Regions from separate parts of the Streptomyces bathyalis genome, predicted to be linked through region 1. Evidence: riboswitches for the same ligand, from Rfam matches in the RefSeq annotation. Region 1 holds a riboswitch; each other region holds the start of a gene.
What was found. Region 1 has a riboswitch for cyclic di-AMP ahead of G4Z16_RS11705 (C40 family peptidase). Riboswitches for the same ligand answer to the same signal wherever they lie in the genome.

Region 1 (4,461 bases):
TGCTCGACGCGATGGTGGCGGGTGAGGAGCGGCGCGCGGATCTGATCGCGTGCCTCGCGTTCCCGCTGCCGATGACCGTCATCTGCGAACTGCTCGGGGTGCCCGAACTCGACCGCGCCGCCTTCCGCGTCTGGTCCAACGAGATGGTCGCGCGCACCAGCAACGAGGCGGAGCGGCGTGCCTACGAGGAGATGCCCCCATATCTGGCGGGGCTGATCGAGGCCAAGCGTGCCGACCCGGGCGACGACGTGCTCAGCAGGATGATCCACGCCGTGGACGACGGCGGTGACCGGCTGTCGTCCGACGAACTCATCGGGATGTCCGTGCTGTTGCTCATCGCCGGCCACGAGACCACGGTCAATCTCATCGGCAACGGCATGCGCGCCCTCTTTGCGCACCCGGACCAACTCGCCGCGCTGCGTGCCGACTTCGGCCTGCTGGACGGCGCCGTCGAGGAGATGCTCCGCTACGACGGCCCGGTGGAGACGTGCACGGAGCGGCTCTCGCTGGAGGACGTGGAGATGGGCGGGGTGACCATTCCCGCAGGCTCGACCGTCCTGATCGCCATGGCCGACGCGGACCGCGACCCGGAACGCTTCAAGGACCCGGACCGCTTCGACATCCGCCGCGACGCCCGCGGCCACATCGCCTTCGGCCACGGCCTGCACTACTGCCTGGGGGCTCCGCTGGCCCGCCTCGAGGGCCGGATCGCCATCCGCTCGCTGCTGGAGCGCTGCCCGGAGATCGCGGCGGACGCGGACGAGTCGACCCTGCCGTGGCTGCCGGGGATGCTGATGAGGGGAGTGCGGCGGCTGCCCGTCCGCTGGTGACGGGTGCGGCGGCGGAGCCCGGCCCGGGGCGCGGGTGTGAGCGGCGCCTCGCTAGGCTCCCAGGCCATGGACGTACTCATACATGTCTTCGTCGGCCTCCACATCATCGGAATCGCGGCCCTGCTGGGCGGCTTCTTCTTCCAGATGAAGGCGATGCGTGCGGACGAGGCCCGCTTCGTGCCCGGCATGCTGCACGGCGCGCTCACCATGCTGGTGACCGGGATGGTCCTCGTGGGCCTCAACCAGGCGGGCGACGACCCCGTGAACAACGTCAAGATCGGCATCAAGCTCGCGCTGCTCGTGGTGATCCTGGGCCTGGTGTATGTGAAGAGGGACGAGGAGAAGGTGCCCTCGTCCCTCTTCGGCACGGTCGGCGCGCTGACTGTGGCGAACATCTTCATCGCCGTCCTGTGGACCTGACGGACGAGACGAAGGCCCTGAAGTCGCCTTCATCGGCGGAGGGTTGAGCCGCCGCACCTCCCCGTGCGCTCCCCGGTGTCCCGAGGGGTGCGCCCGGTCGCGTTGCCGCGGACCGGGCGCACGGACGGGGTGGCCCGCCGTCAGCCGGGGCGTACCGCCGAGTGGAACGGCATGTAGCTGACGTCCTCGTAGGTCACGTCCGCGCCGGGCTTCGGTGCGTGGATCATCTGACCGCCGCCGACGTAGATGCCGACGTGGCTGATGTCGTCGTAGAAGAAGACCAGGTCGCCCGCCTTCATCTCGGACTTGGCGACCTTCGTGCCGACCTTGACCTGGTCCCACGTCGTGCGGGGCAGCGAGATGCCGGCGGCCTTCCACGCTCCCTGTGTGAGACCGGAGCAGTCGAAGGAGGCGGGGCCCGTCGCGCCCCACACGTACGGCTTGCCCAGCTGCGCCTTGGCGTAGGCGAGGACCTTCTCGGTCTGCGACGACTGCGAGCCGCCGCCGCTTCCCGCATCCTGGCGCGCCTCCTCGGCGCGCTCCGCCGCCTTGCGGGCCGCTTCCTGCTTCTTCTTCTCGATCGCGGCCAGGCGTGCCTTCTCCTCGGCCGTCAGTTTCGACAGCAGCTTCCGTGCCTCGGAGAGCTTGTCCTGCACTTCCTGCTTGTTCTCCTTGAGCGCCTTCTGAGAAGCGTTGAGGGCGGCAAGTTCCTCGGTGGCGTGCTCCCGCTTGCTCTGCGCCGCCTTCTGCTGCTTCTCGAAGTCGGCGACGGCTTCCTTCTGACGGCCGCTCATCCGGTCCAGCACGTGCGTCTGCTGGAAGAACTGCTGCGGGTCCTCGGTGAGCAGGAGGGTCGCGGTCTGGGACATGCCGCCGGAACGGTACTGCGCCGTCGCGTAGTTGCCGAGGGTGCGGCGCGCGTCGTTGAGCTTCGCGGTGCGCTCGGCCGCCTCGTCGAGGGATCTGTCGGCCTTCTTGCGCTGGGCGTCCGTCTTCTCCTTGGCCTCGTTGTACTTCTGCGTCGAGGTCTCGGCCTGCTGGTAGAGCTTGTCGACCTTCTTCTTGACCTCGGAGATCGACGGCTTGCCGTCGTCCGGTGCGGCCTGCGCGCTCTGGGAGAGCAGGGAGACGGAGGCGAGTGCCGCCGTGGTGATGCCGAGGACTCCGCGCTTCGTCGAGGCGGTCTTCAGTATTCGGGTGCGCGGCTTGCGATGTGACGCCAAGACCGGCAGCTCCTTCCGTGAACCGCCTACCGGGTTAGCTGACGGGTTCGGGCTTTCGGAAGGCTGCCCTACGGGTCGTGCGCGGTGCTTCCGCGGTGCGCGCTTCCCGATTCACCCCGGGTGCGTACGCCGGACTGCGCGTACGCGGTGGGTCCCCGGCTCCGTGGGCATTGCTCGTCGGTTGCCCTTCGGATGACCGTCGGATTCGGCGGAGGCGGCCCGTGCCGACGCTTTCGCCGGCGATTGGTGCGGACCGCCTGGCACGGCACGGTAGCGAGATGTGGGGCGTCTGTGAAGGCCGTTAGGTGATACGTCCGATATCTGTTCGTTATCCCGTGAGGGGAGTGGCGGTGCGGTGTCGGCGCGGCAATCTAGACTTCTACGACGATGAGCAGCCTCTTCGACGACAGCTTTCTGGCGGACCTCGCACCCGTGCGCGCGCAGGACAGTGCCTCTCCCGGGCAGGACGGCCCGAGCAGTTCCGACGGGCCTTCGGGCGGCCCCGGAAACGGCTCCGGCGAAGGGCCCGGCGGCCGTTACGGAGGCGGCACGGGAGGCTCGTCCTCGTACCACAGGGGCGGCTCACCCCGTACGGTCGTCGACCCGGAAGCGCTGCTGGCGGAGCTGAACGAGTCGCAGCGCGCGGCCGTCGTGCACTCCGGTACGCCGCTGCTGATCGTCGCGGGCGCCGGCTCCGGCAAGACCCGTGTGCTCACGCACCGCATCGCGCACCTCCTCTCGGCACGCCATGTCCATCCCGGGCAGATTCTCGCCATCACCTTCACCAACAAGGCGGCAGGCGAGATGAAGGAGCGCGTCGAGGAACTCATCGGCCCCCGCGCCCAGTCGATGTGGGTGTCCACCTTCCACAGCGCGTGCGTACGCATCCTGCGCCGTGAGAGCAAGAAGCTCGGCTTCACCTCGTCCTTCTCGATCTACGACGCGGCCGACTCCAAGCGGCTGATGGCGCTGGTGTGCCGGGACCTCGACCTGGACCCGAAGCGGTATCCGCCGAAGGCGTTCAGCGCGAAGATCTCCAACCTCAAGAACGAGCTGATCGACGACGAGGAGTTCTCCGGGCAGGCGTCCGACAACTATGAGAAAACTCTCGCCGAGGCGTACACGATGTACCAGGCGCGGCTGCGCGAGGCCAACGCGCTGGACTTCGACGACATCATCATGACGACCGTCCATCTGCTCCAGGCGTTCCCGGACGTCGCCGAGCACTACCGGCGCCGCTTCCGCCACGTCCTCGTCGACGAGTACCAGGACACCAACCACGCCCAGTACATGCTGGTGCGCGAGCTCGTCGGCACCGGCGAACCGGCCGAACAGCAGCCCCGCGCCGGGGACGAGGAAGGCGGCGAGGAGCAGGAGGAGCGGCCGGCGCCTCCGATGGCCGAGCTGTGCGTGGTCGGCGACGCCGACCAGTCCATCTACGCCTTCCGCGGTGCCACGATCCGCAACATCCTCCAATTCGAGGAGGACTATCCGGACGCCACGACGATCCTCCTCGAGCAGAACTACCGCTCCACGCAGACGATCCTCAGCGCCGCAAACGCCGTGATCGAGCGGAACGAGAACCGCCGCCCCAAGAACCTGTGGACGGAGTCCGGCGCGGGTGCCCGCATCACCGGCTACGTGTCGGACACGGAGCACGACGAGGCGCAGTTCGTCGCCGACGAGATCGACAGGCTCACCGACGCGGGCGAGGCCAGGGCCGGCGACGTGGCGGTCTTCTACCGCACGAACGCACAGTCGCGTGTCTTCGAAGAGGTCTTCATCCGCGTCGGGCTGCCGTACAAGGTCGTCGGCGGTGTCCGCTTCTACGAGCGCCGTGAGGTCCGGGACGTGCTGGCCTATCTGCGGGTGCTGGCCAACCCGGAGGACACGGTGCCGCTGCGCCGCATCCTGAACGTGCCCAAGCGCGGCATCGGCGACCGCGCCGAGGCAATGATCGAAGCGCTCGCGCTCCGCGAGAAGATCAC
Region 2 (4,461 bases), 1.4 Mb from region 1:
TCGCGCGAGACGAGGTTGTAGTGCGGCTGGAGCGCGGCGTAGCGGGCCGTGCCGGCGCCGGCCTCGGCGCTGAAGTCGAGGGACGCTTCGAGGCGTTCCGGTGAGATGTTGGACGCGCCGATCTCGCGGACCTTGCCCGCGCGTACGAGATCGTCGAGCGCGGAGACGATCTCGGAGACCTCGGTGCTCTCGTCGTCGAAGTGCGTGTAGTAGAGGTCGATGCGGTCGGTGCGGAGCCGGCGCAGCGAATCGTCGGCCGCGGCCTTGATGTTGGCGGCGGAGAGTCCCCTGCGGTCGGGGTGCGCACCCACCTTGGTGGCGATGACGACGTCGTCGCGGTTGCCGCGCGCCGCCGTCCAGTTGCCGATGACGGTCTCGGAGTCCATGCCGCCGTCGACGCCGTGGCGCCTGCCGGAGTAGACGTCGGCGGTGTCGATGAAATTGCCGCCCGCCGCGGTGTAGGTGTCGAGGACGTCGAAGGATGCGGCTTCGTCGGCCGTCCAGCCGAAGACGTTGCCGCCGAGGCACAGCGGCGATACGGAGAGCCGCCCGAGCGGACGGCGCGAGGCGAGTCCGCCGGTCGTCGGGGCCGTCGGATCAGAGGAGTTGGGCTCAGACATGTGCCGACCGTAGCGCTCTGCCCGATCACCCGCCCATGCCTTTTTCCACGCGGACGCGTCGGCAACCCGCGCCCATCACGAACCCCGAGCCCTCGGGCCGCTCGCCCCGCGCGAACCTCGCGGCCCCGCACCCCTCGCGAACCTCGCGGCCCCGCACCCCTCGCGAACCCGCGAACCCGCGGCCCCGCACCTCGCCGCTCACGCCAACGACATCCACCCCCCTCACCCCGCGCAGGGAAAGACCGACGGCCCTGGCGTCGGGGGGTGGTCCACCAGGGCCGCCGGAACTTGGGGGTGGGGCCGTGCTCGCGTAGGAGAGGGCCCCCGTCCGCCGCCGCCTCGTCCCCTCCTTTGTGTACGCCGAGGGGCATGGGCGAGTCGTGCGTGGTCCAGCGCACCTCGACGGTGCGAGGCGGCGGCGGCGCGATAGGTCATCGCGACGGGCAGTCGTCGTGCATGTGGAGATGTGAGATGCGGAGTACGCCCGGAGGCGGGTATGCCGCAGTGCGTACGCCTTACGCGCGTGAGGCGCGTGCGTACGTGTAGGGGTGCGTATGACGTTGGCGCTGACGGCGGACCGCCGCCGAAGCGGTGTCGGGAATGGTGACGGTGACGGTGTCGGTGTGGCGTACGGGAGGGGAGCCCCGCGGACGGCCGCCCCTCCTGTCGCGGCAGTGTCAGGGCGTGAGGCCCTTGCCCCGCAGCCACGCGGCCGGGTCGATCGCGGCGCCGCCGCCGGGGTGGACCTCAAGGTGCAGGTGAGCACCCGTGACGTTCCCGGTGGAGCCGACGCGGCCGATCATTTCGCCCGTACGGACCTTCTGACCCGCCGAGACGTTCATGGACGACTGATGGGCGAACCAGAGTTCCGTCCCGTCGTCCAGCTGGAGGATGGTGCGGTAGCCGAACGAGCCGGCCCAGCCCGCCTCCTTGATCGTGCCGGAGTGGATCGCGCGGATCGGCGTACCGGAGGAGGCCGCGAAGTCCGTGCCCGTGTGGCCGTTGGACCACAGGCTGCCGGCCTCGCCGAACTGAGAGGTGAGCTGGTAGCCGGAGACGGGAAGCTTGAAGCTCTTGGCGAGCTTGGCCAGGCGGGCCTCCTCCGCCTGCTGGCGCTTCTCGGCCTCGGCCTTGTTCTGGGCCTTCGCGGCCTTGGCCTGGGCCGCCTCGATGGCCGCGTCGCGGGCGGAATCCTCGGCCTGCGACTGCTGCGACTGGGCCTGCTGGAGGATGCGGGAACGCAGCGCCTCGCCCGCGTCGGTCTGGCCCTCCTTGGCGTCACTTGCCGTGAGGGCCGCCTGCGTGAGCGGCTGACCTGCGACGTTCTCGTCGGAACCGCCGGCGAGCAGCTTGACGCCAGGGAGTTCCTTGGCCTTCTCCGCCACATCCGGCATGGAGATCGCCGTTGAGGGCTTCTCCTGCGCGGTGGCGATGCCGCCGGCGCCGACCGCCGCGATCATGCCGACGCCGAGCACGGCACTGCTGCGGGCCATGCTCCCGCCGCGCTGCTTGGCGAGCTTGTGCCGCCCGCGTACGGGGCGCACCGACTCCTCGGTGGGGTTCCACTCCTCGCCGGGGACGGCGCCCGCGGCGGTGTCGAAGGCGTTCGGCACGGGGGGCATCTCGCCCTGGCCGAAGTCGTACGTGCCGAATTCGGGCGAAGGCGCCGCGAACTCCTGCGTGGCGTATGCCCCGTCGGTCCCGTACCCGTAGGTGCCGTCCGTGCCGTACGTCTCGGTCAGCTGCGAGGCGTACGCGTCGTACTGGCCGTACTGGCCCGACGCGTCGAACTGGCTGTACCGGTCGGCCTGTTCGAAGAAGTCGAAGCCGCCGGACTGCTGGTGCGGGTCGTCGTTGCCGTAAGAGCCGTATTGGCCGTATCTGTCGGACTCTTCGTCGTCGAGGTACGGGTCGTACGTGCCCTCGGGGGCATGCCTGTTGGACGCCACGGGGGCGTTCTCCTTTCCTTCCTTCTCGCCTACCGGGTTAGCTGACGGGTTCGGAGCAGGAAGGTCTCCTACGAACTGCCCGCCCGTGGGCGGAACTTGCCGATTCACCCCATCCCTGCCGTGTGGCAGGGGGTGGTTCCCCGGTTCCCTTGGTGCAGCGATATCGAGTTGTGGCTCGGGGTGGTGCACTTTCAGGATTCGGCGACGGCGCACGGAGCCGTCTCTCGTGACGGCAGTGACGACCGCGCTGCGTTATGGAACGTTAATAGAGCCGCAGCTGAGATTCCAAGCGGTTCCGGTGAGATTTGTAGCTGCATGACATGCAGGTTCCTGGACAGTAAGGGCCAATTGGGACACGCGGTCACCCTCCACCACTCGTGAGGTCGCGGTGGGTGACGGGTGAACCGTCCGTGAAGGGCGGTTCCTTCTGCTTCATCTCCCGGCCCGTCCCGCCGGGGAGCAGAACACCGACCGGAACGCCGAACGGACGCCTTGCTGCGGCAGTTCGGTCCGGCTCGTACGCACCCCCGGCCCGCCGACACGGACCGCACCCGCGACAACTGCACCGGCCCCCGGCGGCTGCACCCGCGGCCCCTCGCCAACACCCTTGCGGCGTACGGTCGTTCAGCGGCACGACGATGGGGCGACTCCGCCGACGTCGCCTGCACCGGACCCACGGACGGACGAGCCACGTCCTCGTCCCGCGGGGGAGACCAGGCACACGAGCCGGTCCACCGCCGAGGGCGGCCGGGCCGCCCGGCCCGCACGGGCACCCCGTCCGCCGACCGGCCTCACGCGACCGCGCGAGGCCGGCCCCGCAGCCGCCATCCGACCGGCCCAAGGACCGGGCCACCCGCCCGCCATGCCCTCCTTGTCGCGGTTTGCTCCCGTTCCTGACGGGAACCGGGCTGTATGTCCTACTCACAGAAGCTGCTTGCCTGCGCCAGCGCGCTGCGCGCCGTGCTGCCCGACTCCGAGCGGCAGGGACGCGTGCTCGCCGCCATCGAGAAGACCGAGCACGACACACGGCTGGACCCTCCCCTCCAGGGAATCCAGCGGGCCGTGCACGCACTCCCCCTCAGCGAGGAGGACCGCGACGTACTGCACGGCCACTGGCTCGGCCACCCGCTGCATCCGGCCCTCGTGCAGATCCCGCTCGGCACATGGTTCTCCGCCGCCGTCCTGGATCTGATTCCTGGCAAGCGCAGGCACTACGCGCCCGCGATGCTGATCGCCACGGGGCTCGTCGCCGCCGTGCCCGCCGCGGTGACCGGATGGGTCGACTGGGCCGAGCTGCGCAAGCCGCAGATGCGCGTCGGTCTGGTGCACGCGCTCGCCAATTCCACCGCGATCTTCCTGTACGCGTCCTCGCTGGGCGCACGCGTGCGCGGCCGTTCCGTTCGCGGGCGGGCCCTCGGATACGCCGGGCTCGCGGCCGTCTCGATCGGCGGCGCGCTCGGGGGTCACCTCGCCTACCGGCAGGCGGCGGCCGTCAACCACGCCGAGGACATCCCGGTGCGCACGGAGCCCGGCTGGCACGCGCTCGGCGCGGTCACGGACCTCCCGGTCGGGAAGGCGGTGCGGCGGACCGTCGGCGAGACCCCGGTGCTCGTCGTGCGGGCGAGCGGCAACGCCGTGCACGTACTCGCGGACCGGTGCAGCCACATGGCGGGACCGCTGTCGCAGGGAGAGATCGTCGACGGATGTGTCCGCTGCCCCTGGCACGGGAGCGTCTTCCGGCTCTCGGACGGCTGGAACGTGAGCGGACCCGCCACGTCCCCGCAGCCCGTCTTCGAGACTCGGCACGTGGACGGGCAGGTGGAGGCGCGCCTCGCCTGAGCCGACGGTGGTCCCTCGGCCCGGACCGGCCCGACCCGGACCGTCTCCCGAGC
Region 3 (4,461 bases), 2.9 Mb from region 1:
AGCCTCGCAACCCCCCTGCGGCTCCCTCGCGCGGTCCGTCCGGCCGCCATACGCTGAGTCGCATGAGCTGGACAGCGCGCAGCATCCCCGACCAGAGCGGGCGTACCGCGGTGGTGACGGGCGCCAACAGCGGCATCGGCTACGTGACTGCGCGCGAACTGGCGCGGCGCGGCGCCCGGGTGGTGCTGGCGTGCCGCAGCGAGCAGCGCGGCGCCGCCGCTCTGGACCGGCTGCTCTCCCAAGTGCCCGAGGCCCGCGCGGAGTTGCGCCTGCTGGACCTGGCGGACCTGGCGTCCGTACGGGAGTTCGCCAGAACGCTGCCCTACCGCCGGCTCGATCTGCTGGTCAACAACGGTGGCCTGATGGCGGTTCCCTACGGACGTACCGCCGACGGCTTCGAGACGCAGTTCGGCGTGAACCACCTCGGTCACTTCGCCCTCACCGGGCTGCTGCTGGAGCGGCTCCTCGCCGCGCCCGGCGCCCGCGTGGTGACGGTCGCCAGCATGGCCCACTTCCTGTCCAACATCGACATGAACGACCTCGGCAGCGAGCGCCACTACCGCCCGATGGTCGCCTACGGCGCCTCGAAGACGGCCAACCTGCTCTTCGTGCGGGAGCTTGCGCACCGTGCCGACCACCAGGGCCTCGATCTGACCGTCACGGCCGCCCACCCCGGCTATGCGCGGACCGAACTGCAGGCCAAGGGCCCGCGGCTGGCGGGCAAGGCGGGGCGCGAGCGGGTGACGCAGCTGTTCACCGACGCGGTGGGCGCCTCGGCGGACCAGGGTGCGGCGCCGGTCCTGTACGCGGCGACCGCGCCGTACGTGCACGGCGACACCTTCTACGGTCCGCGCATCCTGGGCGTGCGAGGCGGCCCCGGTCCGGCCTGGCGGGCCCCGTGGACGCGCAACGACATCGCGGCGGCGCAGCTCTGGGCGGTCTCGGAACGGCTGACGGGGGTCACCTACGCAGTGAAGTGACCCCCGTGCTCCGACCCGGGGCCCTGAGCGGGGACGGTGCCGGCGCTCCTGACGCGGGGCCTCCTCCGGTGCCGGCCGGGGGGTGCCGCTCAACCGCCTCTCGCCGCCGTACTGCCCCCGTACCTCCGCCGTCGGCTCGGTCGGAGCCTTTGTGCGTGACCTCGGGATCGGGCATGGTTTCCTGCGTCCGTGCGGTGCCACCGGGGAGGACCGCCGCCCGCCCGCCGGTCCGGCGTCCGGTACACCCCATACATCCCGTACTTCTTGTTCGTCCGTTCACGCCGGAGCCGCCCGCCCGGCGCGGCGGGAGGAGGCAGCCGTGATCCGCGTACTCGTCGTCGACGACGACTTCATGGTTGCCCGCCTGCACAGCACCCTCGTCGAGCAGGTGCCGGGCTTCACCGTGGCGGGAGCCGTGCACAGCGGCAAGGACGCCCTGGCGGCCGTGCGCGAGCTGCGGCCCGACCTCGTGCTGCTGGACATGTACCTTCCCGACCTGCCGGGCCTGGAGGTCCTGCGGGAGCTGCGCGGCACCGGCGGGCCGGAGGAAGGCCCCGACGTGCTGGTGGTCACCGCCGCCCGTGATGCCGAGACCGTGCGGGGCGCGCAGCGCGGCGGCGCCGTGCAGTACGTCATCAAGCCCTTCGAGGGGCAGCTGCTCAAGGAGCGGCTGCTCCGGTTCGCGGAACGACGCGAGGCCCTTGCGGCGCTCCAGGCGCCGGAACAGCGGGACGTGGACCGGCTGTTCGGCGACGCGTCCGCCCCCGGCGGCGAGCCCGGCGACCCCGGCACGTCCGGCCTCCCGGGCGGCAGCGGCACCGAGGGCTCCGGAGCGCACCGCCCGCATGCGAGGGAGGACGGGGCCGCCGGCCGTACGCGGCTGCCCAAGGGCCTCACCGAGCAGACGGCCGGACTGGTGCGTGCCACGCTCGACGCCGAGACGGATCCCGCGGGCCTTTCCGCTTCCGAGTGCGCCGGGCGCATCGGCCTGTCCCGTGTGAGCGCCCGGCGGTATCTGGAGCACTTCGTCTCCGTCGGGACCGCCCGCGTCACCCTGCGGTACGGCACCACGGGGCGTCCGGAGCGCCGCTATCACCGCGTGGATCCGTCCGGCTCCGAGGCCCCCGCGCAGACCGGTCCGTAAATCGGGCGGAAAGCGTGATTCGCGCCACAGAAACCCCGTGACCGGCGTCACATCGGCGACTTCACGCTCATCCCGGTCCGTTCAATTCCCTTGCACCGTAAGGCGAATGGAACGGCACGCCTTAACCCGTACATGCCAATTTCCGCGATCTTCATCTTCCGTGGATTCTGCGCCTTTCTTGTGGTGACGAATTCCTTCTGATTAACGTGCAAGCCCACCGCGTCTCCCGTGCGGTGGTCCGCTGCCGGAACGCCGAATCCTGCCACCGGCCCGCGGAAATCACGCAATCCCAGCCCGGCAGGAGCGGGGGACCCAGGTAAGTGCCGCGCGTTTCGCCCCCTTGGAAACGCACGGCTTGGGGTGAAGCCGCACGCGAATGCCCCCTCGCATTCGCCGCGGCCGGGCTGCTCCAGCCCGAATCCGACAGCTCACCTCGCAGGCGCAGGAGAGGAACAGCCCTATGTCCGGACGCGGTCGACACCGTCGTCAGTCCAATCGCCGTATCCCGCGCGGAGTGTCGCGCACTTCCCTCGCCATTACGGCGGGCGGTGCGGGCATCGCCCTGCCCTTCATCGGCTCGGGCACCGCGAACGCCGCCTCCGTGGACACCTGGGACAAGGTCGCCCAGTGCGAGTCCACGGGCGACTGGTCCATTAATTCCGGCAACGGCTACTACGGCGGCCTCCAGTTCAGCCAGAGCACATGGGCCGCCAACGGCGGCACGGAATACGCACAGCGCGCCGACCAGGCCACCAAGGAAGAGCAGATCAAGGTCGCCGAGAAGGTGCTCGACAGCCAGGGCCCCGGGGCCTGGCCCTCCTGCGGCGCCAAGGCCGGGCTGAGCGCGGACAGCGCCGCTCCGGACCTGTCGGGCGGCTCCGACAAGCAGGCGAAGGCCGCTGCCGGCGAGGCCGACAAGAAGGCCGAGAAGTCCAAGCCCAAGAAGGCCGGGAAGAAGGACAGCCCGAGGAGCGGCGAGAAGTACACCGTCGAGACCGGGGACACCCTCAGCGCGATCGCCCGCGAGCACGACACCAAGGGCGGCTGGCAGGGCCTGTACAAGGCGAACCGGAAGACCGTGGGCTCCGACCCCGACCTGATCCGCCCGGGTCAGAAGCTCAGCCTCGACGGCGAGGCACGGGCCTCGCGCTCGCAGCCGCAGCGCAGCGAAAAGGCACCGCGGGCCGGCGCCACGCATTCCTCCGGCTCGAAGTACGGGAACAACCTCGACGGCTGGATCCGCGAGTCCCTGGACATCATGAAGTCCAAGAACATTCCCGGGACTTACAACGGCATCAAGCGCAACATCATGCGGGAGTCCGGCGGCAACCCGAACGCCGTCAACAACTGGGACATCAATGCCCAGAACGGCACCCCGTCCAAGGGTCTGCTGCAGACCATCAAGCCGACTTTCGACTCGTACCACGTCGAGGGAACGGCCAATAACATGACCGACCCCGTCGCGAACATCGTGGCCGCCTGCAATTACGCGGCCGCCAGGTACGGCTCGATCGACAACGTCAACGGACCGTACTGACCGAGCGATCCACCGGACCCGGTCCGACGGGTCGGTGACAAGGCCGGCGACAACTCAACACAGGTGCGGTGCGATTCAGCATTCCTGCGATTCTCCGAATCGTCCACGGATCAGCGATTCGGCGAATCGGCTGTCCACCGCATTGCCACGCCGATGGCGGCTCGTTCACCGGATTCCTTCCGGGGGACCAGCCGCCATCGGCTTTTCCTTGTTCCGCGTTGTCACGGGCGGCGCAACGGATTCCGCCCGCGGCCCTTCACGGCTGGAATGTCTCCTCGGCACGCACCGCGACTTCGAGAACCAGCGGCCGTGTGCTGTCGGGGAGTTCGGGAAGCAGCGCGTCCAATTCGGCGAGGAGTTGGGCGTGTCCGGTGACACGGCGCGCCGAACAGCCCAGGGCCTTCGCCATGCCGGAGACGCTGACTTCCTCGAAGTCGGGCCAGGGCGCGGTGTTTTCGTGCTTGTCCGCGAGCCGGTCCATGATCGCGTAGCGCCCGTTGGCGAGGACGACGAAGACGACGCCGACCTTGTAGCGCACGGCCGTCCACAGCGCCTGTATCTGGTAGAGCGACGACCCGTCGCCGACGACCGCCACCACCGGGCGCTCCGGCGCTCCCATCCGCACGCCGATGGCCGCCGGCAGCGCGAACCCGAGCGCGCCCATGGCGGCGCTCAGGAATCCGAGGGGCCGACGCGCGGGCACGAGCGCGTGCAGATCGGGACGGCTGGAGGGGGTCTCCTCCACCAGCACCGTCTCCTCCGGCAGCCGCCGCGCGAGCTCCGCCAGTACGTGTGCGGCA

Region 2: another riboswitch for cyclic di-AMP. It lies ahead of G4Z16_RS18050 (M23 family metallopeptidase); the one in region 1 lies ahead of G4Z16_RS11705 (C40 family peptidase).
Region 3: another riboswitch for cyclic di-AMP. It lies ahead of G4Z16_RS32985 (transglycosylase family protein); the one in region 1 lies ahead of G4Z16_RS11705 (C40 family peptidase).

Annotation. Positions count from the first base shown of each region.
Region 1 is NZ_CP048882.1:2,732,355-2,736,815, reverse strand. Features, by position in the region: gene G4Z16_RS11715 (cytochrome P450 family protein) at 1-830, shown strand, start outside; gene G4Z16_RS11710 (hypothetical protein) at 897-1,250, shown strand; gene G4Z16_RS11705 (C40 family peptidase) at 1,391-2,473, opposite strand; cyclic di-AMP (ydaO/yuaA leader) riboswitch at 2,481-2,653, opposite strand; gene pcrA (DNA helicase PcrA) at 2,861-4,461, shown strand, end outside.
Region 2 is NZ_CP048882.1:4,147,132-4,151,592, reverse strand. Features, by position in the region: gene G4Z16_RS18055 (aldo/keto reductase) at 1-620, opposite strand, end outside; gene G4Z16_RS18050 (M23 family metallopeptidase) at 1,298-2,242, opposite strand; cyclic di-AMP (ydaO/yuaA leader) riboswitch at 2,581-2,739, opposite strand; gene G4Z16_RS18045 (Rieske (2Fe-2S) protein) at 3,482-4,408, shown strand.
Region 3 is NZ_CP048882.1:5,586,050-5,590,510, reverse strand. Features, by position in the region: gene G4Z16_RS24200 (oxidoreductase) at 63-980, shown strand; gene G4Z16_RS24195 (response regulator transcription factor) at 1,300-2,124, shown strand; cyclic di-AMP (ydaO/yuaA leader) riboswitch at 2,401-2,579, shown strand; gene G4Z16_RS32985 (transglycosylase family protein) at 2,639-3,661, shown strand; gene G4Z16_RS24185 (thiamine pyrophosphate-dependent enzyme) at 3,918-4,461, opposite strand, start outside.